Regions from separate parts of the Cobetia sp. ICG0124 genome, predicted to be linked through region 2. Evidence: riboswitches for the same ligand, from Rfam matches in the RefSeq annotation. Region 2 holds a riboswitch; the other holds the start of a gene.
The links. Region 2 has a riboswitch for thiamine pyrophosphate ahead of tenA (thiaminase II). Riboswitches for the same ligand answer to the same signal wherever they lie in the genome.
Positions count from the first base shown of each region.

Region 1: it holds a riboswitch for thiamine pyrophosphate, as region 2 does, so the genes downstream of both, CU110_RS10010 (ABC transporter ATP-binding protein) here and tenA (thiaminase II) in region 2, are expected to answer to the same signal.

Region 1 covers NZ_CP024893.1:2,154,797-2,170,738, reverse strand. Annotated here, with positions in the region: partial or broken gene CU110_RS10055 (DMT family transporter) at 1-702, shown strand, start outside; gene CU110_RS17085 (monovalent cation:proton antiporter-2 (CPA2) family protein) at 714-2,495, opposite strand; gene CU110_RS10045 (GrxA family glutaredoxin) at 2,538-2,804, opposite strand; gene CU110_RS10040 (YeiH family protein) at 2,817-3,869, opposite strand; gene CU110_RS10035 (LysR substrate-binding domain-containing protein) at 3,999-4,907, shown strand; gene CU110_RS10030 (alpha/beta fold hydrolase) at 4,952-5,788, shown strand; gene CU110_RS10025 (MFS transporter) at 5,766-7,013, shown strand; partial or broken gene CU110_RS10020 (ABC transporter substrate-binding protein) at 7,245-7,844, opposite strand; gene CU110_RS10015 (ABC transporter permease) at 7,884-8,651, opposite strand; gene CU110_RS10010 (ABC transporter ATP-binding protein) at 8,648-9,400, opposite strand; TPP riboswitch at 9,462-9,575, opposite strand; gene CU110_RS10005 (hypothetical protein) at 9,605-10,480, shown strand; gene CU110_RS10000 (potassium/proton antiporter) at 10,602-12,311, shown strand; gene CU110_RS09995 (GGDEF domain-containing protein) at 12,327-13,478, shown strand; gene CU110_RS09990 (DEAD/DEAH box helicase) at 13,396-14,571, opposite strand; tRNA gene CU110_RS09985 (tRNA-Ser) at 14,653-14,743, opposite strand; tRNA gene CU110_RS09980 (tRNA-Ser) at 14,891-14,981, opposite strand; gene CU110_RS09975 (Bax inhibitor-1/YccA family protein) at 15,236-15,904, shown strand; partial or broken gene tusD (sulfurtransferase complex subunit TusD) at 15,928-15,942, shown strand, end outside.
Region 2 covers NZ_CP024893.1:872,338-888,279, reverse strand. Annotated here, with positions in the region: gene CU110_RS04035 (tRNA pseudouridine(13) synthase TruD) at 1-617, opposite strand, end outside; gene ispF (2-C-methyl-D-erythritol 2,4-cyclodiphosphate synthase) at 610-1,116, opposite strand; partial or broken gene CU110_RS04025 (2-C-methyl-D-erythritol 4-phosphate cytidylyltransferase) at 1,194-1,867, opposite strand; gene ftsB (cell division protein FtsB) at 1,936-2,310, opposite strand; gene CU110_RS04015 (NGG1p interacting factor NIF3) at 2,397-2,708, shown strand; gene CU110_RS04010 (NUDIX hydrolase) at 2,663-3,292, opposite strand; gene CU110_RS04005 (CoA pyrophosphatase) at 3,376-4,005, shown strand; gene CU110_RS04000 (2OG-Fe(II) oxygenase) at 3,989-4,660, shown strand; gene CU110_RS16535 (MFS transporter) at 4,657-6,807, opposite strand; gene CU110_RS03990 (lysophospholipid acyltransferase family protein) at 6,921-7,955, shown strand; gene CU110_RS03985 (hypothetical protein) at 8,034-9,080, shown strand; gene CU110_RS03980 (TIGR04283 family arsenosugar biosynthesis glycosyltransferase) at 9,115-9,825, shown strand; gene CU110_RS03975 (DUF2064 domain-containing protein) at 10,155-10,529, shown strand; TPP riboswitch at 10,583-10,721, shown strand; gene tenA (thiaminase II) at 10,746-11,405, shown strand; TPP riboswitch at 11,446-11,586, shown strand; gene thiC (phosphomethylpyrimidine synthase ThiC) at 11,713-13,722, shown strand; gene CU110_RS03960 (peptidylprolyl isomerase) at 13,769-14,047, opposite strand; gene CU110_RS03955 (hypothetical protein) at 14,135-14,641, opposite strand; gene CU110_RS03950 (phasin family protein) at 14,976-15,299, opposite strand; gene CU110_RS03945 (GNAT family N-acetyltransferase) at 15,263-15,942, opposite strand, start outside.

The sequences.
Region 1 (15,942 bases), 1.3 Mb from region 2:
TGTATCGGTTACCCATTGTTACGCTTGCTCGGGCTGAAAATGGATTTCGGTCGCGTGGCAATTCGCAGCTACGTGGCGGCTGCACTGGGGATATGGGGTGGGATGTACTTCGCCTATATTGCTGCCGGTTGGTTACCAAGCGGTATCATGTCGTTACTTTTCGGCTTAGCTCCTCTGCTATCAGGACTTTACGCGCGCTGGTGGTTGAAAAGTGCGCCTCTTGACAAGCTGCAATGGTTAGGTTTCGCATTGGCATTGGGCGGACTGGCCATCGCCGTCTCGGACTCGCTGGCGCTACCGCCGGGCAGCTGGAAGGGGGTGGTGACCATGTTGCTGGCGGTCAACTGCTTTGCCGCTTCCGGCGTACTGGTCCAGCGAGAGCGAGCAGGGCTTCATCCGCTGGTGCAGACCGAGGGCGCGCTGCTCGTCTCGCTTCCGCTCTATCTTCTCGCGGCCCTGCTGGTCGATGGTGTGCCGCAGGCATGGCCGACACAGCGCCCGCTGGGGGCGATCGTCTACCTGGGTATCTTCGGCTCGTTGATCGGGTATCTGTGCTATTACTTCGTGCTGGCACGCCTGTCCGCCAGTACCGTGGCATTGGCCACCCTGATCACGCCGATATTCGCCATGAGTCTCGGCGCTGCCCTGAATGGCGAGATAGTCTCCAGCCGCGTGCTGGCGGGGGCGCTCTTCATCGTCGTGGGCCTGTGTGCCTATCTCTTCGGGCCGCAGTGGCGCGCTCGCCTGTTGGTCTGGAACAGGCGCTTGAGCTCTTCCATGGCGCTCTTGGCGCTGGTGACCAGCGCCTCGGGGTCATGGCGGTTCTCGAAATCGCTCTTGAGCATGGTGTCATCCATCTCGCGGAAGGCGCGGACCACTTCGGCGGCACGTGCGCTTGGATAGCCCATGGCAACCAGCAGTTCGTTGCCCATTTCCAGGCTGCTGGCGTAGGTCTCGCGGATCACGTGTTCCACGCCCAGCTCCATCAGCTCCCAGGCATGGTGGCGATTGCGGGCCCGCACGAACAGCTTGAGATGCGGGAACTGTTGTCGAACGGTACGCACGATCTGGGTGGTCATCCTGGCGTCATCGACCGCCACCAGCATGATCTGTGCGTGCTCGGCGCCAGCCGCTCGCAGCAGCTCCGATCGGCTGGCGTCGGCGTAGAAGATGCGCGAGCCGAACTGACGCACGAACTCGACCTGGGTGATGTTGGGGTCGAGGGCGGTGAAGTTGATGCCCTGGGTCTTGAGAATGCGCGCGCTCATCTGACCGAAACGTCCGAAACCGGCAATCAGTACCGGCGGGGCTTCCTGACCGAAGTCTTCATCGTAGGGGCGCTTGGCTTCGCGCGCGGCACCGAACTTGCGCGCATAGCGATACAGGAAGGGCGTGGCGGCCATGGACAGCGTCACGGCGCTGATGACCAGACTGGTAAGCGTCTGATCGAAGATGCCGGCGGCCATGCCGGCGGTCAGCAACACGAAGTCGAATTCTCCGCCCTGAGCCAGTACGGCGGCCAGTGGCAGTGCCTCGGCAAGCTTCAGGCGTGCGACGCGGCCCACCAGCGTGATGACCAGCACCTTGCCGACCATCAGCGCCAGTGTCAGGCCCAGCACCGTCAGCGGGCGCTCCATGACCAGCGAGACGTCCACCGACATCCCGACCGCCATGAAGAACAGCCCCAGCAGCAGGCCCTTGAAGGGGTCGATGTTGGCTTCGAGTTCGTGGCGATAGACGGTATCCGCCAGCAGCACCCCGGCGAGGAAGGCCCCCAGTGCCATGGAAAGCCCGACCCATTCCATCAGCAGAGCGGTACTGATCACCACGAACAGTGCCGCGGCAGTGAAGATCTCGTGGATCTCGCTGCGTGCCACCATCTTCAACAGGCGCGGAACGACGAAGCGGCCAACGATGATGACCGCCGCCACCATGCCGATGCCCTTGACGACACCGGCCCAGCCGGAGCCGGTGGAAGCGTCGAAGTTGTCGGCGAACAGCGGCAGCAGCGCCAGCAATGGAATTACGGCCAGGTCCTGGAACAGCAGGATGGCGAAGGTTGACTGGCCATGGGGTGTCGCCAGTTGTTGATTCTCGCTGAGCACCTGCAGCGCAAAGGCGGTAGAGGACAGCGCCAGAATCAGGCCCAGCAAGGCGGCGGCCGGCAGTTCAAGGCCCAGCCATAACCCGACGGGCGTCAGCAGCGCTCCGCATAGCAGCATCTGTGCGCTGCCAAGCCCGGCAAGCTTGAGGCGCATGTCCCACAGGCGCTTGGGTTCGAGTTCCAGTCCGATCATGAACAGCAGCATGACCACGCCGAACTCCGCGAAGTGCAGCACCTCGGTCGGTTCCGAGATGAAGCCGATCAATGACGGCCCCAGCAGCACCCCGATCGCCAGATACCCCAGGATGGACCCCAGCCCCAGGCGCTGAAAGAGCGGCACGGCAACCACGGCGCAGCCCAGCAGCACGGCGCCTTCCATCAACATGTTCATGTTTGCTTCCTTGTCCAGCTACGTGCGGAGAAAGGGCGTTGATCAGGCCTGCGGCATCAGTGCCTCGTCCTGCACGTACTGGTTGAACTCGGTGAAGCCACCGATGTGGGTCTGATCGACGAAGATCTGCGGCACGGTTTCCACCGGCTTGCCGATGGTCTTTTCCATGTCGGCCTTGGTGATGCCCTCGGCGTGGATGTCGATGTAACGGAAATCGAAATCATCGCGCTTGGCGGTAAGTTCTTCCGCGAGTTCCTTGGCGCGGACGCAGAACGGGCAACCCGGACGACCGAAGATGACTGCCAGCATGAGATTCTCCTATCACCCCATCAACAGCAGGTTGGCCCCGAAGCCGCCGACCATGAGCAGCACGAACAGGATCAGTGCCAGCAGGAAGGGCTTCATGCCCAGTGAGCGCAGACGATCCATGCGTGTCTCGACCCCGAGTCCCGCCATCGCCATGGTCAGGGCGACGCTCCCCAGCACGGACAGGTTGGCGTGCAGGGCGGCAGGAATCTCGCCGGTGCTGTTGATCCCGGCCATGGCGATGAAACCGAGGGCGAACCAGGGAATGGTCATGCTGCCGCCGGCATCGCGGTCATCCCCCTCGCTGCGGCTGCGCATGGCCCACAGCTTGGGCAGCAGGAGCAGGAAGGGGACCAGCATCATCACACGCATCAACTTGACGATCAGGGCATTGGCCAGGGCGTCCGGGCCTACCGCCTCACCTGCCGCCACGACCTGCGCGACCTCGTGAATGGTCGAGCCGATGTAGATGCCGAACAGCCCTTCATGCATGCCGGTCAGCGGGTAGAGCAAGGGGTAGGCCAGCATGGCCAGCGAGCCGAACAGTACCACCGTGGCCACGGCCATGGCGGTGGCTGCCGGGCGTGCCTTGATCATGGATTCCGTCGCCAGCACGGCCGCGGCGCCGCAGATGGCAGAGCCGGCACTGGTCAGCAAGGCGGTATCGCGATCCAGACCCAGCCAGCGCGTGCCCAGGAAATAGCCGCAGCTCAACACGGCGGCGATGACGATGACATCCAGCACGACCACGCTCCACCCCAGGCCGAGAATCTGCTGCAAGGTGATCGACAGTCCGAACAGGATGATGCCGAGTCGCAGCAGCTTCTTGGTCGCGACATGCAGCCCTGGTGCCAGTGCCCGGGCATGGCGGCTGGTGACGGGCAGGTTGCCGACCACGATGCCGCACAGCAGCGCGAAGACCAGCGGACTGACGCCGGTCGCGGCGAGGGTCGGAATGGCGTGCAGCCCCAGCCCCGCCAGTGTCAGCCCGCCGCACAGCGCGAGTCCCGGCACCATTCGGCGCAGCCGTTCCGTGACAGGGGGGGCAGTCAGCGTCTGTGCGTCCATTGGCTTTCTCCTTGGAGTGCTTGTGAGGACGTTGCATGCTTAGTGCTTCTGGTTTGATGAATAGTTTATGCAGGAATATCATTGGATAGTTAGTCGATTATCCCTTTACCACTTACCGGAAAAACCGATATGCAGATCCATATCACCCTGCGCCAATTACAGGTCTTCGTCGCCGTGACTCGCCAGGGCTCGGTCAGTGGTGCCGCCCGAGAGATAGGGCTTTCGCAATCGGCAGCGAGTCAGGCGCTCTCAGAGCTGGAACGCCACCTTGACGTCGCGCTGTTCGAGCGGCTCGGGCGCCGGTTGGCCCTCAATGCCAATGGGCGTCGTCTGCTGGCGCGTGCCGAACAGCTGCTGGAACAGACCCATGCACTGGAGCTGGAGGCCCGTGAGCCCGGGCTGGAGGAGGGGTTCCTGCGAGGCGAGCTGGAAATCGCCGCCAGCGCGACCATCGGGACCTGGCTGTTGCCCGGCCTGGCAGGGGCCTTCATGCGTGAGAACCCCGGGACCGAGCTCAACCTGCGCCTGCGCAATACCCATCAGGTGGTGGAGGCGGTGCTCAACTACGATGCCGAGCTGGGGCTGATCGAAGGGGATTGTCACGCGCCACGCCTGATGAGCCAGACCTGGCGCGAGGATGAGCTGGTGGTGGTGGCGCCGCCGTCCCACCCGCTGGCGATACGCGCAACGGCACTCGATGACGAGGATCTGGCCAATGCCGACTGGATTCTGCGCGAGGGAGGGTCGGGCACGCGTGCGGTCTTCGAACGTGCACTGCATGGGCGAATCGAGCGTCTCAAGGTGCGCATGGAGCTGGGGCAGCATGAGGCCATCAAGCAGGCTGTGTTTGCCGGCCTCGGGTTGGGCTGCCTTTCACGCCTGTCTGTGGATGCGGAGCTGTCACGTGGGGAGCTGGTCGTGCTGGAGACGCCCCAGCTCAACCTCAAGCGGCATTTTTCCATGCTCTGGCATCCGGAGCGCTATCGAAGCCCCCTGTGGCAGGCGGTCAAGGTCTATCTGGAAGCCAGTCCGCGGTGAGCCGGGAGCGTCTGAGGGTCTGTCTAGCGTCCATGGAGATGATGATGAGCACTGCGACAAGCACGACGGTCGAGCTTTTCTACAACGAGAGTGATGCCCGTGAAGCCGCACAGGGCAATGAGGCGGGTGAGCAGGATGCGACGCCGCTGGTGATTCTGCATGGTCTGTTCGGGAGCGCGGACAACTGGCGCTCGCATATCAAGTTCTGGTCGCAGTCGCGTCGCGTCATCGCGGTGGATCTGCGCAATCATGGTCGCAGCCCGCATGTGGCGGGCATGAGCTACGCGGAGCAGGCCGCTGACGTGATCGCTCTGCTCGATCAGCTCGATATCCCCACCTGTGATCTCATGGGGCACTCCATGGGGGGCAAGGTGGCCATGCAGGTCGCACTGCAGGCACCTGAACGACTGCGCAGTCTCGTGGTGGCGGATATCGCGCCCATCGCCTACGGACACGGGCACGATGAGATATTCGCGGCCTTCGAGGCCGTGCGTGAGGCGCGTCCTGCCTCGCGCAAGGACGCTGACAACGTGATGGCACGCCATGTGGAAACGCCGGCTATCCGTCAGTTCCTCGCCACCAACCTGGTGCGCGATGAGGACGGCAGCATGGGCTGGCGAGTCGGGCTCGATCACATCGCGGCGGGTTACCCCCAGATCGTCGAGGCGCCTCAGGCACACGGCGAGGTGGAACTGCCGGCCCTGCTGCTGTGGGGCGAACGTTCCAGTTACGTGCAGGCCGACGGGCTCCAGGCAATGCGTGAGCGCTTCCCGCGGCTAGAAGATGCCTCGCTGGATGCCGGCCACTGGCTGCATGCCGAGCGAGCAAGCGAGTTCCAGCAAGCCGTCGAGACGTTTCTTGAACGCGTCGCACGCGCTTGAGCCGGTGACGCGTCACGAGCGTCTGGTGATCGCGCTGGTCACGCTGCTGCAGTTCGCCGTCATCATGGGCTTCACCATGGTGATGGCATTGGGGCCGGATTTCGCGCAGTCGCTGGGCATTCCGCTGGACCACCTGGGCTACATCGTCGGCAGCTATCCGCTGGCGGCGGCGGTGGGCACCTTGCTGTGGACGCGGCATGCGGATCGTTTCGATCGTCGCTGGGCCGTGCTGGGTTTTCTGTTCGGTGCTGCGCTGTGTCATCTGATCGCGAGCTTCGCCACCGGATTCGAGACGCTGCTGGCCGCGCGCATGCTGGGCGGGCTGTTCGGTGGGCCGGCGGCGGCCACGGCACTGGCCATCGTGATCGATGTCGTGCCGGGAATCCGGCGTGGGCGCGCCATGGGGATGGTGATGGGGGCCTTCTCGGTGGCCTCGGTGCTGGGGCTGCCCTTCGCGCTGTGGTTGTCCGAAGGCTTTGGCTGGCAGGCGCCGTTCCGGGCCGTTGCGCTGCTGGCGTTGCTGGTCTGCGGGTTGCTGGCCTGGGTGCTGCCGCCGATCCGGGGGCATCTGGACAATCCTCGCAGTCGCGCCGGTACCTCCATCGCCACCATTCTCGCGCAGCCGAATCACCGGCTCGGGCTGGCGCTGATCGCCACCGCGATGTTCAGCAACTTCCTGGTGATCCCCAATCTCTCCAGCTATCTGCTGTTCAATCTCGATCTGCCTCGCGAGGATCTCGGCGGGCTCTACATGATCGGAGGGGGACTGTCGCTGGTGGGCATGCAGCTGACCGGGCGGCTGTGTGATCGCTTCGGCAGTGTCTGGCCCGGCACCATTACCTGTCTGCTGACGGCGCTGGTGGGCTGGGCCTTCCTGCTTCATTCGCCGGGGCCGTCGCTGGTGTGGGTGGGGTTTGGTGCCTACATGCTGTTCTCCTCGGCGCGGCGGGTGGCACAGAACACGCTCAACAGCTTCATTCCTGCCGAGCACGAGCGGGCCGCCTTCACCAGCACCCAGAGCGCCGTTCAGCACCTGAGTTCTGCCGCGGGCAGTTATCTCGGGGCGGCGCTGCTGGTCAGCTCGCCGGGTGGCGCCCTTGAGGGCATGCCACTGCTCGTGGCGGTGCTGGTGGTCGCGCTGGTGATCCAGCCTGTGCTGATGGCGTGGCTGGCGCGGCGTCTGGCTCAGGCGCGCGTTGACGTCGATGGCCAGGTGGTCGAGTGACTGGCGCTGCTTGATCATGCCGCGCTCGTACAGGAAGTTCTCGAAGTCACGGTAGCGGCCGGCATCCAGTGCGGCCGGACGCAGGGCGAAGCGCGGCAAGGTGGCATACCAGGCTTTCTTGTTGAGCGCGGTATCGAGTGCCGGGTCGGACTCGCGGAACAGCTTCCAGCCCTTGTCAGGGTGGTTGATCATCCAGGCGGTGGCTTCACCGACGGCGGACAGGAAGGCGGCGTACTGCTCGTGCTTGCGAGAATAGCTGTCGCTGTTGGCGACGAAGATCAGTTCGTCATAGGTCGGCACGCCTTCTTCCTCGATGTAGAAGGCGCGGCCCTTGACGCCTTCCTGTGCCATCTGGGCGAGTTCGAAGTTGCGGAATGCCCCGGTGACGGCGTCGACCTTGCGGGTCAGCAGTGACGGCGTCAGCGAGAAGTTGACGTTGGTCAGGGTGATGTCATCCAGTGTCAGGCCGCTGTTCTGGAGCATGGTGGACAGCAGGACTTCCTCCACGCCACCGACGGAATAGCCGACACGCTTGCCCTTGAGGTCGGCCATCGACTGGATGTCACTGTCCGCGCGCACGACCACCACGTTGAGCGGGGTGGCCACCAGCGTGCCGATGCGCACCAGCGGCAGCCCTTGATCCACCTGCAGGTGCAGCTGGGGCTGATAGCTGATGGCGATGTCGACGCGCTCCGCTGCGGCAAGCTTGGGGGGGACGCTGGGGTCTGCCGGAGCGATCAGCTCGACGTCCAGACCATGTTGCTTGAACAGGCCCAGTTCCTGAGCCAGCACCAGCGGCCCGTGGCCGGGATTGGTGTACCAGTCGAGCATGACCTTGAGGTGCGTGAGGGGCTTGGCATCGGTGGCGGCTCAGTTCAAACGGGTCAGGCGATCTCGATGCCAGGGCATCAGGCGACGCAGCAGGGCATCCAGCGTGAAATACAGCAGCAGCGAAAAGGCGACCAGCACCAGCAGGGCGGCGAACATCAGGTCGATTTCCATGCGGGCATTGGCATTGAGCATCAGATAGCCGAGGCCCTGGCTTGCGCCGGCCCACTCACCGATGACGGCCCCGATGGGGGCGGCTGTCGCTGCCATGCGCACGCCGGAGGCCAATGCCGGCAGCGCGGCGGGCAATTGGACATGCAGCAGCAGTCGCCACGGGCTGGCACCCAGGGTATGGGCGAGATCCAGCCAGCCCTGAGGAGTCTGGCGCAAGCCGTCGTAGCCGGTGGAGGCCACGGGGAAATAGATGATCAGCGTGGCCATCACGACCTTGGAGAGCATGTCATAGCCCAGCCACAGCACCAGCAGTGGAGCGATCGCGAACAGCGGGATCACCTGGCTGATCAGCAGCAATGGCAGCAGGGTGCGCCGCAGACGAGGGATGAACGCCAGTGCCAGCGCGGTGCTCAGCCCGAGAAGGACCCCCAGTACCAGCCCGCCAAGAATCTCGGCGAAGGTGATGCCGGCGTGGTGTGCCAGCATCGGGGCCTGACGGACCAGCACCTCCGCGACTGCCAGTGGCGCTGGCAGGATGTAGGGCGGCACGGCCGTGGTGATGATCACCAGTTGCCAGAGTCCCAGCAGGACGGCGGCGCTGATGGCGAGATGACGCAGGGCATGCAGGCGTTTCATGGCGTCTCCTCGCCGTCGCGCAGGCGTGTGATCAATTCGGACTGGGCCTGCTGCAGGGCGGGCAGGTCCAGCGGCACCGGGCGAGGCGGCGAGAGCCCGGGCAGGCAGTCGAGCACTGCCCCCTGCTGGCTGTCGCGGCCCGGACGCAGCACCAGCAGTTGGTCGGCCAGGCGCAACGCCTCGAGCGGGTCATGCGTGACCATCAGCACGGTGCGTCCGTCCAGCAGCCGGCTGGCGAGATCATGCAGTTCGAGTCGCGTGATGGCGTCCACTGCGGAGAAGGGTTCATCCATCATCACCACCGGAGCCTGCTGATAGAGCGTTCGCGCCAATGCAACGCGTTGGCGTTGCCCGCCGGAGAGGGCGTCTGGCCAGGCCTGCTCGCGCCCCTCCAGACCCACCGCTGCCAGCAGTTCGCGGGCCCGCTCGGTATCGCGAGGGCGACGATGGAGGTCATCTCCCAGACACAGATTGTCCAGCACCCGGCGCCAGGGCAGCAGCAGGTCCTGCTGCGCCATCCAGGCGACGCGACCCGCCAGTGGCTTGCCGTCATCGGTGGTGAGTTCCAGCGTGTGATGGTCGGGCATCTCGAGGCCGGCCAGCAGGCGCAGCAGTGAGCTCTTGCCACAGCCCGAGCGGCCCAGCAGGGCCGTCCAGCTTCCGGCATCCAGACGCGCCGACAGATCACGAAACAGCGTATGGCTGGCGTAATCGATGCGAGCGTTGTTGAGGGAGAGTCCCAGCGACACAGTGTCATCCGTGGTCAGGCGGCATGCCGAGGGGAGGAAGCACGCAGGGCGCCTGACGCTTGGGCAGGTGACCGGAATTCCCTCCGCCGGTATCAACCGGATCAGGTTCCAGGGGTTGCCATGCGACGTGACGCATCGGCTCTCAGCCCACTTTCGGGCACCCCCATCCAGGCCGACAGTGTACCGTCACCTGCCCGCCGGTCCGTGCCCAATGGCTGGCCGGAGGATGCGCTGACTCGCCGTCTTTCCACCTATCTGGGGCATGCGCTGGAGCCGCTGGCACTTGCCTGGCCGGATAGTGCCAACTGGTTGTGGCGGCAGCGTGGCGGCACCCCCGGCCTGATCAAGCTGGCGCGAACCGGCCCGGATCACGACCCCTTCTGGCGAGCGATGCGCGGTGTCTTCGGCGCCGATCGCTGGGCGCAACCTGAGGCCCTGACACGGCTGGCGGGCGCGTTGCCGGCGCGGTTGCCCATCCCTCCGCTGCCGCTGACCTATCTGGGACGTCTCGATGGCGCGCCCGTCTGGCACCTGCCGTGGTCCAGCGGTCAGCCCAGTGATCTCAGTGACACCTTCTGTGAGTTGCTGGGAGATCAGGTCGGGCGGCTGCATCAGGACACCGTGTCCGGCTTTGGTCAGCCCCTTGCCCAGCCCATGCCGTTGCTGCATTGGAATGCCCGCGTGACGCGTTTTCTCGCGCGCCATCCCCTGTCCCACGAGCTGGGGGACCTGCCATCACGCACCTTCTCGCATCCCGCTCGCGCCGTCTGGAGTCTGCCGGACCTGCGCGCGGACCAATATCTGTGCGCCGCCACCGGCTGGGTATGGAGCGACTGGGAGGCTCTGGTGTGGGCCCCGATCGAGTTCGACTGGGCACTGATCGAGTTGTTGCTGGAGACGCCGAGTCAGCGTGAGGCCTTCCTCGCCGGTTATTCGCGTCATGGGCGCATGGTCGATATCGACGGTCAGCGTGAGCTGTGCCGAGCCCTGTTGTGGGCGATGGAAGCCTTCGGTCCGACCCGCTACGCCGAGCTGGCGGCAGCCCCGGCCTGGGTGTCGCCGAGAAGCCTGACATGTTGATCGCAAGTCCATGAATATTTGAGAAATTTCTCTGCAGCCTCGTCGCTGACATGGAATACTGTCTCTGGGCCGTCGCAGACGTGATTCGAGACTTGGTGCCGGGAATGGCGGGGGAGCACACGTGGTAGAGAATCTGAACTATTACTTCTTGCTGGCGGGCATGCTCATCGCCTTGAGCGTGCTGGCAAGTCGGGTCTCGGCTCGTCTCGGCATGCCCCTGCTGTTGCTGTTCCTGGGACTCGGCATGCTGGCGGGGGAGGATGGCGTGCTCGGCATCCAGTTCGATGATGCCTCTACCGCGTATCTGATCGGCAATCTGGCGTTGGCACTCATTCTGCTCGATGGCGGTCTGCGCACCCGTCTCTCGACCTTCCGCGCGGGTCTCAAGCCGGCATTGGTGCTGGCGACCGTCGGGGTCTTCATGACCAGCGGGCTGGTGGGGCTGCTGGCCATGTGGCTGTTTGACCTCACCCTGATCGAAGGCCTGCTGGTCGGTGCCATCGTCGGCTCCACCGATGCCGCCGCCGTGTTCTCGCTGCTGGGCGGGCAGGGGGTGCACCTCAACGAGCGGGTCGGGGCGACGCTGGAGATCGAGTCCGGTACCAACGACCCGATGGCCATCTTCCTCACCATCACTCTGGCCGAGATACTGACCGGACAGCTGTCGGGGGTCGCCGCCGGACTCATGAGCTTCGCGCTGCAGTTCGGGGTCGGCGCGGGCATGGGGATCGCCGGTGGCTGGTTGATCGCCCGTCTGATGCGCTATCTGGATCTGGCGCCCGGCCTCTATTCCCTGCTGGCGCTGGCGCTGGGCCTGAGTCTGTTCGCGACGACCAATGAGCTCGGTGGCAGTGGCTTCCTGGCCATCTATCTGTGTGGCCTGATGATCGGCAATCATCCGGGGCGCCACCTCGAACACATCCTGCCGGTGCATGACGGACTGGCCCACTTGTCCCAGATCGTGCTGTTCCTGATGCTGGGTCTGCTGGTCTCACCCTCCACGATGCTGCAGTTCGCGCTGCCGGCCGCCATTCTGAGTGTGGCGCTGATCCTGTTCGTGCGCCCCCTGGCCGTGATCCTGTGTCTCAAGCCTTTCTTCCGCTTCCGCTGGCGAGAGCTGTGGTTCATCAGCTGGGTCGGGTTGAGGGGGGCGGTGCCGATCGTGCTGGCGATCTTCCCGGTGATCACCGGGGTCGAGAATGCCGGTGTCTACTTCAATGTCGCCTTCTTCGTGGTGATCATCTCGCTGCTGGTGCAGGGCTCGTCGCTGGCTCCCATGGCGCGCAAGCTCAGGGTGGTGGTGCCGCCGGGTGCACAGCCCAGCCGCCGCAATCTGCTGGGCATCATGCCCGTCAACGATTACGAGATGCTGGTCTACCGGGTCGACAACACGGCGCTGGAAGGCGTGGCATTGCGCATGCTGCGCTTCCCCTCCGGGGCCAAGGTCGGGGCACTGTTCCGCAACAAGGTGCTGATCCATCCCAAGGGCAGCACCTGTCTGCATCAGAAGGACGTGCTGTGCGTCGTCGGGCGCTCCTGTGATGTGCCAAGCCTCAATCGCATGTTCAATGGCGAGAGTCTGCAGCATGAACAGCGCGCCTTCTTCGGCACCTTCACCCTGGAAGGGGATGCCAACATGCAGGATATCGCCGATGTCTACGGACTGACGCTCTCTCAGGGCGAGCAGCACCTGACCATCGCCGAGTTCATCACCCGCAGAGTCGGCGGGGTGCCGGTGGTCGGGGATGATGTCGACTGGCATGGCATTCACTGGGTGGTGAATGAGGTCGAGGGCAATCGCATCACCAAGGTGGGGCTGCGCCTGCATTGACAAGGAGATAGTCTCATGGGCAGTCCACATCCACACCTTGCGCGCTGGCTGTTGCGATTCGAGGATTTCCCACCAGGCCTCACCGAGGACGAGAAGACCTTCCACGCCACCTTCAATGTGGTGTATGTGCTCGCGATAGCGAGTCACCTGCTGTATGCCGGTCTGATGCTCTGGCTGGGAGAGATGGGCATTCTGGCGCTGGATCTGGGCATGCTGGTGGTGGACCTTGTCTGTCTGCAGCTGCATCGCGCGCGCCGAGAGGTGCTGGCCGCCAACCTGCTGGCATTGGGTACCTGTGCCCAGATAAGTCTGTCTCTGGGCTATTTCGGTCCAGCCCCCGGTTTCGATTATTTCTATTTCGGTGCGCTGCTGTGCATCTACTGCATTCGCATGCCCTTCACGCGACGTCTGCTGCTGTGTCTCATCTGCCTGAGCATGCCGCTGCTGGCCTATGTCGTGCTGATGTTCCAGGGGGTGGCCAATCCGCTACCGCCCGGGTGGGCATTCGCGTTCCGACTGATCAATCTCTGCGTTCTGACCGTGTTCTTCACCCTCGTGCTGGTACAGATGGGGTGGTCGGCGGATCGCTTGCGCCAGCGTTTCGAGTCACGCGAGCGGTTCGATGAGTTGACCGGGGCGCTGAGTCGCGCGGAACTGATCGACAAGGGGCGTGAGATGTTGATGGGAACACAGCCCATCAGCGTGATGATGGTGGATGTCGACCACCTGGGGCTGATCAACGAGACCTGGGGACGCGCGGCGGGCGACCAGGTGCTCAAGGAGCTGGTGAAGCGCATGCGCAGTATCCTGCGCGGAGAGGATCTGATCGGTCGCTATGGCGGGGAGGAGTTCGTGCTGCTGAGTCCGCGGCTGCATGGTGAGCGCGCCGACCAGGTGGCGGAGCGTCTGTGCAAGGGGGCCTCGGCATTGCCCTTCGTCATCAATGACGGCATCAACAGTCTCGATGTCAGTCTCTCGATCGGCGTCGCCCAACGCCAGTCCGGGGACAAGGATCTGGAAAGCCTGATCGCCAAGGCGGACGTCAACCTGTTCCGCGCCAAGCGCGAAGGCTGCAATCGTTTCGTCAGCGACAACCAGCTGGGGCCGGTATCGAGGCGGGCACGGCGAGTCCGGGCTCGAACCCTTCGATCACCACACGCTCGATGAAGTTGCCCAGATGCTGCTCGATGGCGCACAGGTTGCGGAAATCATCACGCGATACCAGTGAGATGGCTTCACCGCTTGCTCCGGCGCGTCCGGTGCGTCCGATACGGTGCACATAGTTCTCTGCCTCATCCGGCAGGTCATAGTTGACCACCCGCTGCAGGTCATCGATGTCGATGCCGCGCGCCGCGACGCCCGTCGCCACCAGAAATGGCACCTTGCCTGCCTTGAAGTCTGCCAGCAGCTGCTCGCGGACCGCCTGGCTGCGTCCGCTGTGGAAGGATTCGGCGCCAATGCCGCGCTTCTCCAGCTGGCTGACCAGCTTGGCCGCACCGCGCTTGGTCTCGATGAAGATCAGCGCCTGCTGCCAGTCGCCACTCTGGATCAGGTGGCTGAGCAACGCGGATTTGAATTCCTTGTCGACCGTGATCAGGCTCTGGGTGATCTCGGGAGCGCTGGTGTTTTCCGGCGCGATGGAAATCTCCACGGCGTCCGTCACCGCCGTTCTGGCCAGCATGCGTACCTGGGTCGACAGAGTGGCGGAGAACAGCAGATTCTGACGTTGGCTGGGCAGTTTCTCGACGATCTTGTTGATGTCGGCGATGAAGCCCATGTCGAGCATGCGGTCAGCTTCATCGATGACGAGGGTGCGTGTCTCGTCGAGATGGATCGCGCGTCGGGTCAACATGTCGAGAAGACGCCCTGGCGTCGCGACCAGAATGTCCACGCCTTCGATCAGGCGCTGTTGCTGCGGGGCGATGTCCACGCCGCCATACATCGCCATGGAGCTGAGCGTGAGATGTGCGGCATATTGGCGGATGTTGTCTTCCACCTGGATGGCCAGCTCACGCGTCGGCGTCAGGATGACGGCATGCACTCGCTTGGCGCGGACCTCGGGGGCGTCTATCAGTTGTTGCAGCAGGGGCAGCACGAAGCTTGCCGTCTTGCCGGTGCCGGTCTGCGCGGCGGCGATCAGGTTGTCGCCGGCCAGCACGACGGGAATCGCCTGCGCCTGAATCGGGGTCGGGGTCTGATAACCCTGCTCGGTAACAGCCTTGACGATGGGGTCGCTCAATCCAAGGGCGGAAAATGGCATGGTGTCTCGATTTTTCAAGGGGAGGAGGGCAATGAAAAAGCCCCGTCTACCTGAAGTAGACGGGGCTTTCGGAATTCAAGGTGGTGGAGGGACAGGGATTCGAACCCTGGGTAGGCTATTAACCTACGCCGGTTTTCAAGACCGGTGCATTCAACCGCTCTGCCATCCCTCCGACTCACGGAGCGAAATACTACCGAAACTGATGAGAATAGCAAGAGGTGGGCGAAGAAAAATCTTCGGAAAAGCCATCGCGGACAATCACTTGCGGCACGAAAAAGCCCCGTCTACCTGAAGTAGACGGGGCTTTTGGAATTCAAGGTGGTGGAGGGACAGGGATTCGAACCCTGGGTAGGCTATTAACCTACGCCGGTTTTCAAGACCGGTGCATTCAACCGCTCTGCCATCCCTCCGACTCACGGGATGAAATACTACGGATTTCTCTGGCCGCGTCAAGGACTTGGGGTAAATTTCCTTTCCGTTCAGATGCTTGAAAGGTAGCGAGTGCTACACTGTGCGGGGAGAGTGGGGATGAGGTTGCCTTTTGCGCGCTGGATAGTTGCATGAAACGGGCTTTTCATCGTCCTGTCTCTTGATTAGGGAAACCCCGACGGGCATGCTGGGGTCAATTCGATGCATCCATCGTAGCAACCTGAGGATAGACACCATGGCTAACAGCTCCTGGCAGGTCTCGCAGGATACCGCGAGCCGCTCACTCAGTACCCACCGGGTACTGCGCAACACTTACATGATGCTGGCGATGACGCTGCTGTTCTCTGCGCTCACCGCTGGCGTGGCGATGAGCATGGGCGTGGGCCGCATGAACATCTTCGTGCTGCTGATCGGTGCCTACGGTCTGATGTTCCTGGTCCACAAGACCGCGAATTCCACCGCTGGCATCTTCGCCACCTTCGCCTTCACCGGCTTCATGGGCTTCACGCTCGGCCCGGTGCTCAATGCCTACCTGAGCATGCCCAACGGCGCTCAGCTGGTGATGACGGCACTCGGCATGACAGGCATCACCTTCGCCGGTCTGTCCGCGGTCGCACTGGTGACGCGCAAGGACTTCTCGTTCCTTGGCAACTTCCTGTTCGCGGGTGCCATCGTGCTGATTCTGGCGATGCTGGCGGCGATGATCTTCAACATCAGTGGTCTGGCGCTGGCAGTATCGGCCGGCTTCGTGCTGTTCGCCTCCGCGGCGATCCTGTTCGAGACCAGCCAGATCATCCATGGCGGGCAGACCAACTATCTGCTGGCGACGGTCAGCCTGTACGTCTCCATCTACAACATGTTCGTCAGCCTGCTGGCGCTGCTGGGCTTTGCATCCGACGATTGATCGTCAGACGACTCGAGGTTCACATGCGTTACGCTCTG
Region 2 (15,942 bases):
TGGTGCCCGAAACGCTGCGGACCGAAATAGTTGGGCACCCCATCGCGTATCAATGTCTGCCAGCGAGTCTCGAAATCCGGATGGGCCACGGCCTCGCCGCTCACTCGCAGCGCAAAGCGATTGCCGCGATGCACGCCACGCTTGAGCTTGCGCGGGTGCCGCACGCTGGCCAGCACGCGGGCCCCCTTCTCGGCCAAGGCCTCACTCAGATGCTCAGGGGCTTCACGCCCCGGCAACCATACCGAGACCCACTGCTGGGTAATCGCCTGCTTGTCCTTGAGTCCCGCCACGCCGATGTCACGCGGTGCCACGTCACAAAGACCTGCCAGTTCGCGGCACAGCTCGTCAGTGGTCAGACCGCGCTTCTCGATCCAGAGCCACTGGTGCTCCCCGTGACCTTCGGGCACGAAGTCCATCAATTCCGTGACGCGAAAGTCTTCCGGCGTGTGTCGGAAGTCACCTGCGCCCAGCGGGCCCCCATGGGCATGCGGCCAGCGCTGCATCAGCTCGGCTTCCTTGACCCATGGCTCGCTGCCGGCGGCTTCCAGTGCCGTTCGCGCCGCGACAGACAGCGCATCGGACTCGGGCGGCTCAGACATGGCATTCACTTCAGACATGCTCGGCTCCACCCGCGGCGGGCAGCCTGCCAAGCACCGCCACGGCCTCGGCGGCGATGCCTTCCTTGCGACCGGTGAAACCGAGACGCTCGGTCGTGGTGGCCTTGACGTTGACGACCGCCACCGGCACACGCAGGTCCTCGGCGATCACCTCACGCATCGCCTGGATGTGCGGCGCCATCTTGGGGGCCTGCGCCATCACGGTGAGATCGACATTGCCGACCCCGAAACCAGCGGCATTGATCAGCCCGACGACGTGGCGCAGCAGGCCGCGACTGTCCGCCTCGGACCACTCGCTGTCGGTATCCGGGAAATGCTTGCCGATGTCGCCCATCCCGCAGGCCCCGAGCAGCGCATCGCACAACGCATGCAGCAATACATCGCCATCGGAATGCGCCACGAAGCTATGTTCGTAGGGGATCTTCACGCCGCCGATCATCAGATGATCGCCGTCGCCGAAACGGTGGACATCGAAGCCATGCCCGATGCGCAGTGACATCGGGACATGCCCGGAGGTCGCGGGGGAGGTCGGGGGTGGAACTCGAAGTGTCGGGGGTCACGGGGTGATCCATCATGTCAGGCAGGTGTCCGGGGTCTGTCGGCGTGATCCTCGCGGGCCGCCAGCAACAGGCGCGCCATGGCGAGGTCTTCCGGATGGGTGATCTTGAGATTGTCGCGCGCCGCGGGCACCAGCACGGGGGATCGTCCACAGGCCTCGAGTGCCGAGGCCTCATCGGTGATGCGCTCGGGCTGCTCCGCGAGGGCGGCACGCAGCGCCGTGCGCAACAGGCCCAGCGGAAATGCCTGGGGCGTGAAGGCATGCCACAGCCCTGTCCGGGATTCGGTATGCGCGATGCGCTGCGCGCGGCCCGCTTCATGGTGTCACTGGCGGGAGCGGCCAGGATGGCGCCGTCATCACTCTCGCGTGCCGCCTTGACCAGCGCCTGGATGTCGCTCTCGCGGACACAGGGACGCGCCACATCGTGTACCAGCACGAGGTCATCATCACTCGCCACTCGGCTCAGACACTCGAGTCCTGCCAGCACGCTGTCGGCACGCTCGCTGCCACCATCGGCACGCAGCCACTCCTGCCATGGCACCATCGTCGGCGTGAAATAGGCATCCTCCGCGCCCAGCACCAGACACAACCCGGCCTCGGGCAATGCGCGCCTGAGGGTGGTGAGGGTCGCCTCCAGGACACTGCCGCCGGGCGTCAGTTCCAGATACTGCTTGGGACGGTCAGCCTGCATGCGGCTTCCCACGCCTGCGGCGGGCACCAGATACCAGAGACGCGGCGCCGGGGCATCATTCATGCGAGTCATGGGTTGAGCACCTTGGGCAGGCCCTCTTCCAGTCCCTTGCCTTCCAGCGCCCCTTCCGCCACTTCATCCGCGGACGAGACCTGGCGCTTGGGTACCTCGACGTTGGGCACCCACAGGAACTGCTCATCCTTGCGCACCATGCCGAGATCGTTGCGCGCACGCTCCTCGATGGCCGCCAGACCATTCTTGAGGTCGACCACTTCAGCGCCCAGGCGTTGATTGCGGTTGTCCAGCTGCGCCGCTTCCCTGGAGAGCTGCTGCACGCGGGCACGGATGTCGAACAATTCGGTGACGCCATTTTCGCCCCACCACAGCCGGTACTGGAGCAGAGCCAGCAGTAGCAGCAGTGAGATATTGATCCATTTGAGCATGGCAGTGTCCTTGGCCGTTGCAGCGGGCATTATGCCATCATCAGGGGACGCCGCGCAGGCTCTGCCATCCCTCAAGGAGGCCCACCATGTACAAACTGGCATTCTTCGTTCCACACGAAGCACTGGAAGGTGTCAAGGAAGCGCTTTTCGCCACGGGTGCCGGACGCATGGGCGAGTACGAGGCCTGCTGCTTCGAGACGCGCGGCACGGGGCAGTTTCGTCCGCTGGCCGGTGCCAATCCGCATATCGGCGAACGCGGCACGCTGGAACGTGTCGAGGAGGTCAAGGTCGAGATGGTGTGTGAGGACGCGCTGATTCGCACGGCAGTGGCCGCACTGCGCGAGGCGCACCCCTACGAGGAAGTGCCGATTGACTGCTGGCGACTGGAAAGCTTCTGAAGGTGCTTGGGTAGATGTGTCGTCTTGAAGAAGCGCTCGCGCGTCTCGAGATCGATCTGTTCCAGATGCAACGGGAATTCGCCTTCTCCCTGGCGGGCACGACGGTCCTCGAAATAGCGCCTCAGCGTCACTTCCATGGTCGGGAAGGCCAGTGACTGCCAGGGAATCTCCTCTTCGGCGAACAGCGCCACCTCGAGACTTTCGATACCCGCGGAGAAATCACTGGTCAATTCGGCGCGAAACAGCATGTAGACCTGATTGATGTGCGGCAGATCAATCAGGGTGTAGAGGCCCTGGAGGTTGACCTCGGCCCCCGCTTCCTCACGTGTCTCGCGGGCAGCGGCCTCACTGGTGGTCTCCGCGTTCTCCATGAAACCGGCCGGCAGTGTCCAGTACCCCAGGCGCGGCTCGATGGCGCGGCGACACAGCAGCACCTTGCCATCGCGTATCGGCAGGGTACCGGCGATGATGCGTGGATTCTGATAATGGATGGTGCCGCAGCTATCACACAGGTAGCGCAGTCGATCATCTCCTTGTGGCACCGCCAGACGCACCGTCTCACCACAATGGCTGCAGTAGTTCATTCGCTCTCCCGTGAAACTCTTGAACGCCCATCTTGACCGCCTCACATCCCACGCCACAAGATGAAGGTCAACGAGGACCCGACATGCTAGAAGCTCTGCGCCAGCGCCTGCAATCCCATCACCCCCGTATCGTGAGCAACGACCAGCCACGCGCTGCGGTACTCATCGCGTTGATCGACCGCCCGGAACCGACGCTGCTGCTCACGCAACGCGCCAGTCACCTGAGTCAGCATGCCGGCCAGGTCGCCTTCCCCGGTGGCAAGGCGGAGCCGGAGGATATCAGTCTGCTGGCCACGGCGCTGCGTGAAGCCGAGGAGGAAGTGTCCCTGCCCTCCGGCGAAGTGGAGATATACGGGCAACTGAGCGATGTGATCTCGCTGCACGGCATGACCGTGACGCCTTTCGTGGGACGCATCGCTCCCGACCTGCCGCTGCGCGCCGACCCCGGCGAGATAGCGCATATCTTCGAGATGCCACTGAGCATGCTGCTGCGCGATGAACGCGCCCACACCGACGTCATCCGCGTGGGCGATGACACCTGGTACGTGCCCGGCTATCAGGTGGCCGGGCAGCTGCTGTGGGGGCTTTCCGCGATGATGCTGGTGGAGATGATGGCCATCGGGTTCGGACACACCATCAGCCTGTCCTCCCCGCCACCGCCCGGGGCTCCGTTGCGCCACCTACCACCTCGCCCCCATGCACCACGGGCATGAGCCTCCACCCGCCCCACTGCTGGACCCCACCGCGCTCAACCTGCTGATCGATGAACTGGTCGAGCATGGCTACAGCGTGCGCCCGGACTTTCTGCCGGCACACCTGATCCGCCATCTCAATGACGAGTTGCGGGCGCTGGAGAGCCATCAGCGACTGACGGCTGCGGGAATCGGACGCGGGCGAGAGCATGACCTTCGCCCGGACATCCGCGGGGATGCGATTCGCTGGCTGGATCGCGATTCGCGTGCCCAGCGTGCCTACCTGGAGGCGATGAATGCCCTCAAGGATGAACTCAACCGTGCCCTCTATCTGGGGCTGTTCGAGTACGAGGCGCATTTTGCCCACTATCCAGTCGGCAGCTTCTATCGCAAGCATCTGGACAGCTTCCGCGGGCGTGGCAATCGCCTGATTTCCAGCGTGCTCTATCTCAATGCCGACTGGCCGGCGGACGCCGGCGGCGAGATCGTGCTCTACGACCCCGAAGATGACAGCCGTGAAATCCGGCGTGTCACCCCCGAGGCCGGGACCTTCGTGTGCTTCCTTTCCGAACGGATCCCCCACGAGGTGCTGCCGACGAAACAGGCGCGCGCCAGCGTGACCGGCTGGTTCCGCCGCAACGCCTCGCAGGGCAACCTGGTCGACCCCTCCCGCTAGTCCTCATGAGTCTCGATCTCCTCGAGACTATCCAGGGACGCCTCGGTGATCAGCTCCGGCATGTCGACGGCCAGCTCGCGAGTCACCTCGACCAGCGGGTCATTGACCTCGGCATCCCGCAGGTGCTCCTCGGCGGCCTCGACCAGTTCCGGCCCGACGGCAAGCTCCGTTCCCAGGGGCGTCTGTGGCGCATGGGTCTCGAAGGGGGCCAGCGGCTGCGGCGCCGGACGCATCACGCGTCGCCAGACGAAGAAGGCCAGCATGCCACCGCCCATCACCGCCAGACTCAGCGCCATGCCGGGCATGGCACCCATCTCGGCCATCGGCAGTGATACGGCCGGCGGTGACAGGGTCGAGCCCACGGCATTGATCAGCAACAATCCCTGACTCATGCGCACCAGCGCCCCGGCGGGGGCACGGTCTGCCGCATGGCTGACCGCGACCGGATAGAGCGTGAAGGCCGCGCCGCCGAGCAGGAACAACACCGTCAACTGCGCGATGCCTTCGCGTGCCGGCCCCATCAGCAAGGCGGCGAACCCGATGATGGCCACCGACAGGATGATCAATACCTGCTGACGATCATGACTGTCAGACCAGCGCCCGATGGGGTACTGCAGCAGCATGCCGCCGAGAATCACCAGCGCCATGCGCTGCCCGATCTCCGCGGTGTCCAGCACGCCGCCCTCCCCCAATGCCAAGGGCAGCAGGCTGTAGAGCACTGCCACCACCAGCCCCGAGGCCAGGCAACCAAACACGCCGGTCGGCGTGATGCGAATCAGACGCCAGGGGCTCAACGGCTCGGATTGCTCGATCAGCGGTGATACGCGCGGCAGCAGCACCAGCGGCAATACGGACGCCGCCGCCAGCATCGCCACCAGCATGAAGGCCGCCTCGAGACTCAGCATGGCGGTTACTCCCAGCAGCAGCTGCCCCAGCACGCCCGCGCCATAAAGCACGATCATGTAAAGCGCCAGCAGGCGTCCGCGTACGGCGGGGTCGGCGGCACTCAGCAACCAGCTCTCGATGACCAGATAGACGCCGACCAGCGACCAGCCGATCATCATGCGCAGCAGGAACCACACCACGGGATGATCCCCCAGTCCCATGGCCAGGGCGGCGACTGCCACCAGCGAGGCGAAGCCGGCGTAGGCGCGGATGTGTCCGATGCGCAGCAGCAGGCGGTCGTTGACCAGCGCTCCCAGTCCAAGCCCCAGATAGTAGGCGGAGCTGATCAGGCCGATCGCCTCGCTCGAGACACCGGCGGCAGACAGCCGCAGGGGGACCAGCGAAGTCAGCATGGCATTGCCGATCCCCAGCAAGGCAAGGCCCAGCAAGGGCGCGAGAGACATCAACAACAGATGACGGGGCATGACCAGTTCCTCGGCCAGGCGCAGGACTGCGTTCGGCCAATGCCGCAAGGTGCGGAGAGCTACGGGAGAGGGAAGCGCCCTGCAGGAATCTCGCAAGGCGCGGGCAATATAGTGACAGTCTGCGCCAAATCCAAGTGTTTTTGCGTCAGGAACACGGAAGATGACGCTATCGCTCGCAACCTGCTCGAAGGCCAGGCCATGGGTCCGCGCCAGCCAGGCGAAGGTCGTCGGGCTGAACAGGCAGACATGGGTCGGGTCACGCAGATAGTGCCAACGCTTGAGCGCATCCAGATCATCCGCGGCGGGTTGCGTCATGATCCCCAGCAGGCCACCGGGTTTGAGACACCCAAGCCACTGACGGAAGACATCGCCGGGCGCGTAGAGATGCTCGATCACCTCGGTACTGACGATGAAATCATGCTGACGGGCGAGCGCTGCCGGGTTCGGGTGGTAATACAGATCATGCAATGCCATCGGGTGGCCGACTTCCTCGAACATCCGTGCCAGGGCTGGCCCCGGCCCACAACCGAAATCGAGCCCGCTGGCACCGGCCGCCAGCCGCTCGCACATCGGCGTGAACAGCCTGGACAGGAAGGTGCGATAGCGCGGGTCTGCCGGGTCGTTCTCGTGCTGGTCGTAGATGTCCTGCTCTGCGCGGGCATCCAGTCGTTGAGAGGGCGCGAGATACAGCAGATGACATTCGCCACACCGCAGGTAATCACGCTCGTCGGCAGGCGGACGCTGACCGGTCTGCGGACATGGCTTGCGTCGTTGCACCAGATGAAGCACCGGTTGACTGCCATGCGTCGCGCATAACGGGCACAGCGCAGGACTCGCCCTCTGACCAGTGCGGTATCTCACGCCAGACCACCGGAACTTCATGTGTGACGATGGAAAAGACTCTCAAGCGTTTTGAAAAGGCCATGGAACAACGCCTTTTACCTCTCAAGGCCAACGCCGTCGCCTGGCTATGGCAGCGACTCTCGGGCCTGACCACCCGCCAGCTGTGGTGGATGGCGCGCCCGGTCGCGCGTCTCGTGCAACTGCTCAATCCGCGGGAACGGCGCGTCACGCGCAGAAATCTTGGCCAGGCCTTCCCTCATCAGCCGCGTGAGGCACGCGCACGCCTCGTGACCGAGAGCCTCGCGCACTCCACCGCCACCATGCTGGAGCTGGGCAAGGTATGGCTGGGTGATGAAGACGCGGTGCGCGATTCGATTCTCGAGGTGCACGGTCGCAATCTGCTCGACGAAGCCCGTGCCGAGGGACGTGGCGTGATCGTGCTGGCGCCGCACTTCGGCAACTGGGAAGTGCTCAATTTCTGGCTCTCGAGCCATTTCCCCTTCACTGCCATGTACGAGCCGCCCAAGTTCGAGCGGCTCGACCCGATCATTCGCAACGGGCGTGAGCGCATGGGGGCGAGACTGGTGCCTACCAACTCCCGCGGCGTGGCAGCGTTGCTGAAGGCGCTCAAGCGCGCCGAGGCGATCGGCATCCTGCCGGATCAGGAACCGGGACGCGGCAGCGGTGTCTTCGCCGACTTCTACGGCCGCCCCGCCTACACCGCCACTCTGCTCCCCAAGCTGGTGGCGAGAACCGACGCCCGCGTGGTGACCGGTGTCGCTCAACGCCTGGAAGATGGCCATGGCTTCGCCATCCACTTCCTCGCCGCGGATGAGGCGGTCTACACTGAAGACGAGGTCATCTCGGCGCGGGGAGTGAATGCCTCAGTGGAAGCCGCGATCGCCTTGGCGCCCGCGCAGTATCAATGGGAATACAAGCGCTGGCGCAAGAGCCCGGAAGAACTGGACGAGCAGCCGGGCTGGCGTGAGAAGCGCTTCTATCCTCGGGACGACTCCTGGCTTTCCCTCAAGGGCTGGCGCCGCCACCTCAAGTACCGCCGCCGCAACGCGAAGCGCTCCTGAGTTCCCGAGGACGCCCCCTCCCTGAGGCTGCCACCAGGGGCCGGCATGACTCGGCTGGCATCGCTTCAGGCGCCTCGCATGCTGCACCTCACCGCTCACGATGAGGTGTTGATCGGCTCGCGGGCCGGCAAGCTCTACCGAGGCCAGCTGGCCGATGATGGCAGCCTCAAGCGCATGGAAGTGCTGGTCGAGCTGGAAGGCTATCCCCACTCTGCCGTCGTCCGCGATGCGCGCCTGTATGTCGCGACCACGGACGCCCTGCTGGTCGCGGACTACCATCCCGGGATCTCCCTTGCCCCGAGCGACTTCCACCGCGTGATCGCGATTCCCGGCGGCGGCGGCCACAACTCGCGTACGCTGAGCCTGGGCCCTGACAATGGCCTGTATCTGGCGCTGGGGATCCAGGGCAACTGCTCCGATCAATATCTGGCGGGCACCTCGCCTCGCTATCCACAGCAACAGCGCCGTGGGGGAGTGATGCGCCTTGAGGAAAGTGGCGAGCCTCCCGAGTGGCGTGCGTGGGCGAGTGGTCTGCGCAACCCCGTCGGCCTGGTCTGGCAGGCACTGGCGACAGGAGAGACGCGCCTGCTGGCCACCAACAACGGACCGGACCATTGGGGCTACGAGCATCCCCGCGAGCTGGTGGTCGCTGCCCGCGAAGGCAGCTTCCATGGCATGCCCTGGTATCAGTGGATCGATGGCCGCTGGCAGGCAGATGATTGCATCACGAGCGATTCACCGCGCGAGCGTGACGAGATTGCACCGCCACTGGCCGAGATCCCCGCTCGCAGTGCGCCGATGGGAATCGCGGTGGTACCGCCAGGGCATCCATTGGCTGCTGACATGGATGTCGTGGTGGCAGTCCACGGCAGCTGGGGCACGGCACCGTCCGGCAAGGCGTGGGGAGACCCCGCCAGTCGTCGTGAGCCTCGCCTGCTGGGCCTCAAGCTGGCGACGCCAGACACTGAAGCACGCCTAGTGCCGGTACTGACCGGCCTGCAGGACAGCAGCAGCGGCGAGCGCTGGATACGCCCACTGGATGTAGCATTCGGCAAGGATGGCAGCCTCTACCTGACCAGCGATACCGGAGCCTCAGGACTCTATCGGATCACCTTTTCTCAGTGACCTCCTGACGCGCCCCCCGTGGCTGAGCATCATCATGCCAGTCCACAACGAGGCATCCGGTATCGTCTCGGCCTTGATCGCCTTGAGCCCAATGCGCGCGAGCGGGGATTGCGAGGTCATCGTGGTCGATGGCGGCTCCACGGATACTACCCGCGAGCTGGCAACGCCGCTGTGCGATCGCTGCCTGAGCAGTGATCCGGGCCGGGCAACGCAGATGAACGCCGGTGCCTCTCAGGCTCGTGGCCAATGGCTGCTGTTCCTGCATGCTGACACGCGCCTGCCGGCATATGTCCTCTCGGTACTGTCAGAGACCCTCGTCGAGCATCGCGAGTGCGACTGGGGTCGCTTCGATGTCGACATCGAAGGAGATTCTCCGCTGCTGCCCGTGATCGCCACGCTGATGAATCTGCGCTCACGCCTGACCAGCATCAGCACGGGTGATCAGACCCAGTTCGTACGACGCTCCACCTTCGAGGCCATCGAGGGCTTTCCCGTCGTGCCCCTGATGGAGGACATCCAGCTGAGCGTCAGGCTCAAGCGACTGACCTCGCCGCTGAACCTCTCCGCCAGAGTCACTACCAGTGGAAGACGCTGGGAAACCCATGGCGTCTGTCGCACCATCCTCAAGATGTGGGGGCTGCGCCTGGCAGCCTGGGGTGGCGTATCTCCTGTCCGTCTGGCGCGCCTCTATGGTTATGGTGCCGCCGCTCAGGCGTGTGAACAGCGTGGCTTGCCTCATGCCTGAAGCCTCGCTTGCTGACAGGGAAACCGACACGGCCGCGTATGACATGCGCCCGACGCTCATCATCTTCGGCCGCCTGCCACTGGCCGGACAATGCAAGACGCGGCTGATCCCTGCCCTCGGTCCCGAGGGGGCGGCACGCCTCTACTCGCGCATGCTGCGCAGAATCGTTCAGCAGGCCTGCGCCTCACGCCTCGGCAAGGTGGTCGTGATGCTGACTCCCTCCCCCGAGCACGCCCGGCAGCAACCTGAGCAGGCAGCCCTGCTGACGGACCTTGAGGATCAGTTGCGTCACGCTCGAGGCACAGCCACAGGGTGGGCTTGGGGAGCGCATGCATCAGGCCATGCTGCGCCACCTGCCCGCAGGCCCCGTGCTGCTGATGGGCTCTGACCTGCCCGCATTGGACAGTCAACGTCTGCGCGAGGCGGCGCGGTGCCTGCATGACCATGAGGCGGTGCTGCAGCCCAGCGAAGACGGGGGATACGGATTGATTGGCCTGAAAGCAGCCTGCCCGGCGGCCTTCCAGCTGGATCACTGGAGCCATGCCGACGTGAGCCGGGAGACTCTTGCACTGCTGGCTCAGGCAGGCAGAAGCGTCGGTTGCCTGCCTGTCAGCTGGGATGTCGATGAGCCTCACGATCTGGTGCGCCTGAGGCGACACTTCCCAGCCCTGATGGCGAACCTCTCCTCCTGTCAGCCTGCATGACATCTTTCCTGCACCGCAGGACTGTTACACTCGAGATATCGTGACGTCTGAGTCACAGCTTGACGGGGTGCCGGTAAGACCGGCTGAGATGTCATTCGCACTGTTCGAGGCCTTGCATCGAGGTGCGTGAATGACGATCCCGCCGAACCTGATCCGGTTAGTACCGGCGTAGGGATCAAGCGCGAAGTGTTGCCGCACATCATCTTCACCTCTTCCATGCCCAGCTTTTCAGACCTGACCAGTGCCTGCGCCGAGGAATGGCGCGACTATCTCGAGCATGACTTCGTTCGCCAGCTCGGGGAAGGTCGTCTGCCAGAGGAGTCCTTCCGCCATTACCTGCAGCAGGACTACCTGTTCCTGATCCACTTCGCGCGCGCCTGGGCGCTTGCCGCCTACAAGAGCCGCACCCTCGCGGAGCTGCGTCAGGCCACGGCCAGTCTCGACACCATCCTCAATACCGAGCTCGATCTGCATATCGGCTACTGCAGCGAGTGGGGCATCAGCGAGGATGACCTGAGTGAGCTGCCGGAATCCCGCGCCACCCTGGCCTATACCCGTTACGTACTGGATTGCGGCCAGCGCGGCGATCTTCTCGATCTGCACGTGGCGCTCGCGCCCTGCCTGATCGGCTACGGCGAGATCGCCGAGTGGCTGCTGGATCAGGACACCACCGAGATCGAGGACAATCCGTACGCGGACTGGATCGCGATGTACTCCAGCGATGACTTCAAGGAAGCGGTGGACGCCGAACGTGAATGGCTGGACGCTCGGCTCTCGGAGGTCTCGGAGCGCCGGCTGGGCGAGCTGGTGGATGTCTTCCGCGATGCGACGCGTCTCGAGATCGACTTCTGGCAGATGGGCCTTGATCGCGACTGATCCGTGGCAGGCCGTCGCCCATGCCCGCATTGAATTCTGAGCACGCTTGACGGGGTGCCGGTGGAACCGGCTGAGATCCTGCATGCATCACCTCGCCGCCAAATGGGCGAGGCTGCCAGCAAGGGGTCCCGTGGAACCTGAACCGGTTAGGACCGGCGTAGGAATCAAGCTGATGGTCAGCCGCTGCCCGCGGCCGCCTCGCTCCCGGGCCACCTGTTGGCAAGGAGTCGGCGATGGCCATCCTCTCCCTGCGCACGGTCTTCCCATGATGACGTCTGCCGTGACGTCGCCCTTTGAGGAGACCTGCATGAGCACTACCCCCACGACTCAAGATCCGCAAGCCACCAACGCCGCAGAACCGTCGCTCGCCCCCCAGCCTGAGGCTGCGCCGAAGGCGCGCGCACGTGCCGGTCGCAAGGATGGCAGTCGCCATCTCGCCAGTGAAGCCCAAGTCGACGCCGCCGCCATCGCGCCGCTGAGCGGCTCGCGCAAGATCTACATCGAAGGCTCCCGCCCGGACATCCGCGTGCCCATGCGCGAGATCGGCTGCTCGCCGACCCAGACCTCCAGCGGTCTGGAAGAGAATCCGCCGATCGTCGTCTACGACACCTCCGGCCCCTACACCGACCCGGCGGTCGAGATCGACATTCGTCGCGGGCTGGCGCCACTGCGCGAGAAGTGGATCGAGGAGCGCGGCGATACCGAACAGCTCAATCAGCTGAGCAGCGAATATGGTCGCGTGCGCCAGGCCGACCTGCGCCTGTCGTCCCTGCGTTTCGAGCTGGACCACCGCCCGCGTCGTGCCCTGCCGGGCAAGAATGTCACCCAGCTGCACTATGCGCGCCAGGGCATTATCACGCCGGAGATGGAGTACATCGCGATTCGTGAGAATCAGCGTCGTATCGCGCTGCGTGAGGAATATCAGGGCAGCGACTCCGTCGAGAGCATTCTGGGCCACCAGCACCCGGGTCACAGCTTCGGCGCCAACCTGCCCGACGAGATCACCGCCGAATTCGTGCGTGAGGAAGTCGCGCGTGGCCGCGCCATCATTCCCGCCAACATCAATCACCCGGAAAGCGAGCCGATGATCATCGGCCGCAACTTCCTGGTGAAGGTCAACGGTAACCTGGGCAACTCGGCGGTCACCTCCTCCATCGAGGAAGAGGTCGACAAGATGACCTGGGCGATCCGCTGGGGCTCCGACACCGTGATGGATCTCTCGACCGGCGCCAACATCCACGAGACCCGTGAATGGATTCTGCGCAACTCTCCCGTGCCCATCGGCACGGTGCCGATCTATCAGGCGCTGGAGAAGGTCGATGGCGTGGCCGAGAATCTCGACTGGGAGATCTTCCGCGACACGCTGATCGAGCAGGCCGAGCAAGGCGTCGACTACTTCACCATCCACGCCGGCGTCCTGCTGCGCTATGTGCCGCTGACCGCCAGCCGCGTGACCGGCATCGTCTCGCGCGGTGGCTCGATCATGGCCAAGTGGTGTCTGGCGCATCACGAGGAAAGCTTCCTCTATCGCCACTTCGAGGACATCTGCGAGATCTGCAAGGCCTACGACATCAGCCTGTCACTGGGCGATGGCCTGCGCCCGGGCTCGGTGGCCGATGCCAATGACGCCGCCCAGTTCGGCGAACTCGAGACGCTCGGCGAGCTGACGAAGATCGCCTGGCAGCACGATGTCCAGGTCATGATCGAAGGTCCGGGTCACGTGCCGATGCACCTGATCAAGGAGAACATGGACAAGCAGCTCAGCGAGTGCGACGAGGCGCCCTTCTACACCCTCGGCCCGCTGACCACCGACATCGCCCCGGGCTACGACCACATCACCTCCGGTATCGGTGCCGCGATGATCGGCTGGTTCGGCTGCGCCATGCTCTGCTACGTGACCCCCAAGGAGCACCTGGGCCTGCCCAACAAGGACGACGTCAAGACTGGCATCATCACCTACAAGATCGCCGCGCATGCCGCGGATCTGGCCAAGGGGCATCCGGGCGCGCAACGTCGTGACAATGCACTCTCCAAGGCACGCTTCGAGTTCCGCTGGGAAGACCAGTTCAATCTGGGCCTTGACCCGGACACCGCGCGCAGCTTCCACGACGAGACGCTGCCCAAGGATTCGGCCAAGGTCGCCCACTTCTGCTCCATGTGCGGGCCGAAGTTCTGCTCGATGAAGATCACCCAGGAAGTCCGCGACTACGCCAACGAACACGGCCTGACCGGTGACGCCGACAGCGTGATGGCCGGCATGCAGGAGCAGGCTGACAAGTTCAAGCGCGAAGGCAGCCAGCTCTATCAGGAGGTATAGGTAGACTGCCAACCGCTCATGACGTGTCATGAGCGTGATCCAGAGATCACGTGCGGCTGGTGACTTCCAGCAGGTGATAACCGAACTGAGTCTTCACCGGGCCCTGCACGGTGTTGATCGGTGCGCTGAACACGACTTCGTCGAATTCCTTGACCATCATGCCCGGGCCGAAGGCGCCCAGGTCACCGCCACTGCGACCGGACGGGCAGGAGGAGTGCTCGCGAGCGGCATCAGCGAAATCGCGGCCGTTCTCGATTTCGGTCTTGAGAGCTGCACACTGTTCTTCGCTGGAAACGAGAATATGACGCGCTGTGGCCTGTGCCATGTCTATCACCTGTCACTGATCGAATAAATGCCGCCGGCAATCACCGGCGGCGTGGCAGCACATTGTGGCCCAAGGCGACGCTCGCCGCTAGCGTCCGCCACAGACCCGGCGCTGATACTGGATGGCATCAAGGTCGCTGCTGCCCAGCAACGCCGCTGTGGCAGCATTGCATTCCGCCTCTGCCAGTTGATCGGCACCTGATGATTCAGCCCACTGGATATTGCCGATGCTGGGCTGATAGCTGACCGCCGCATGGCAGGCCATGCGCCGCGTACTGTGGTAACGCTGGGAGGGCAGGGTCGGAGGATTGGCGGTCATTTCCTGACAGGTGGAAGCGAACATCTCACTGGCCGCCTGGCTGCAGCGGGTATGTGCCATGGCATTCTGCCGCTGGTTGGCACACACGGAGTCATTGAGAACACGCCACTGCAAGGTATCGAAATCGATCATCTGCCCTTGATAGCGGGTCTCGACATGTTCTCGCTGAAGCCCTGCTGTCGACGTCAGATGAGACGCTACCCCCTCCCCGAATTGCCCACTCATGCCGGATACCGCGTCCATTAATGCTGCCAATGCCGCACTGACAGAATTCATCACACACTCCTTGTGTTGATGCCTCCCGACATATGCCGCCGGGGAGCCTTGCTCGATCATCCATGACCGTCACTTGCGGTGACATGACCTGGTAACGCTGCCTGGTAACGCTGCCTGATAGCCCTGCCGGATAAGACCGACCGATAGCGTCAGCGCGCTCACTGCGATATTACCCGCTCACCGCCATCATTGCCTTGACGCTCAAGGGGATGGTGCCAACGCTTCCTCCTCCCGCAACGAGCCATCAGATTCAAGACTCCAGACGCGCGAACGCCCACCCGGAAGACCGGATGGGCGTTGTAGACGCTCGCCTGAGAGCGTCAGCAGCAGCCGCTTACTTGGCGACTTTCTGCATGGCCTCGGAGGCGGACTTGGCATTGTTCTCTGCCAGTTCCTGACCTTTCTTGGCGTATTCCTGGTTCAGCTCGACCACCTTCTGGGTGTCGTTCTGAAGCTTCTCGCCCAGAGACTTGACCGTCTCCTGCTGTTCCTTGACGAAGTTCTTCAGGCCTTCGCTGTCCTTGATCTCGAGCATGGAACGCGCCTGCGCCATGGAGGTGTCAACGTAGGACTTGGTCAGATCCATCTGGGCGCTGACCAGCTTCTCGCTGTAATCGAGGCTCAGGGCGCTGAAAGCACGCAGCGGAGCGAAGAACATGTCGTCGAACTGCTGAGTGGTCTTCTCAAGATTGGTGTTGAACATGGATAGGGCAGCATCGCCTCCACCTGGCGTCGCGCCCCGCTCAACCAGCGCGCTTCCTCCTCAAGCGCGTCAGCCACGGCTGACTGCAGTCCGGGATGTACCAGCCAGTGCAATGACCAGGTGTCATAGGCCGAGAAGCCGCGGCTGATCTTGTGCTCACCCTGTGTGCCCGGATCAAAGCGCGTCAGTCCCCGCTCAAGGCAGAACTCCAGCCCCTGGTAATAGCAGACCTCGAAATGCAGGCAGTCCGCCTGCACTTCACTGCCCCACCAGCGCCCATAGAGGCAATCGGCACCGACAAGGCACAACGCAGCCGCCACAGGATCGCCATGTTCATCACGCGCCTGCACCAGCAGCAGCTGTTCGGGCATGCTGCGCCTTAAGCGCTGAAAGAACGCCAGTGTCAGGTAGGGCCGTTGTCCGCGCTCCAGATAAGTCATGCAGTAACAGCGATGGAAAGCTTCGAGATCGCTCTCACCGATGGCTTCACCGCTGAGACGCGCGAGGGTGATGCCCTGCTCGAGCACCTTGCGGCGCTCGCGGCGGATCTCCTTGCGTCGCTTGGAGCGCAGACTGCCCAGCCACTCATCGAAGTCTC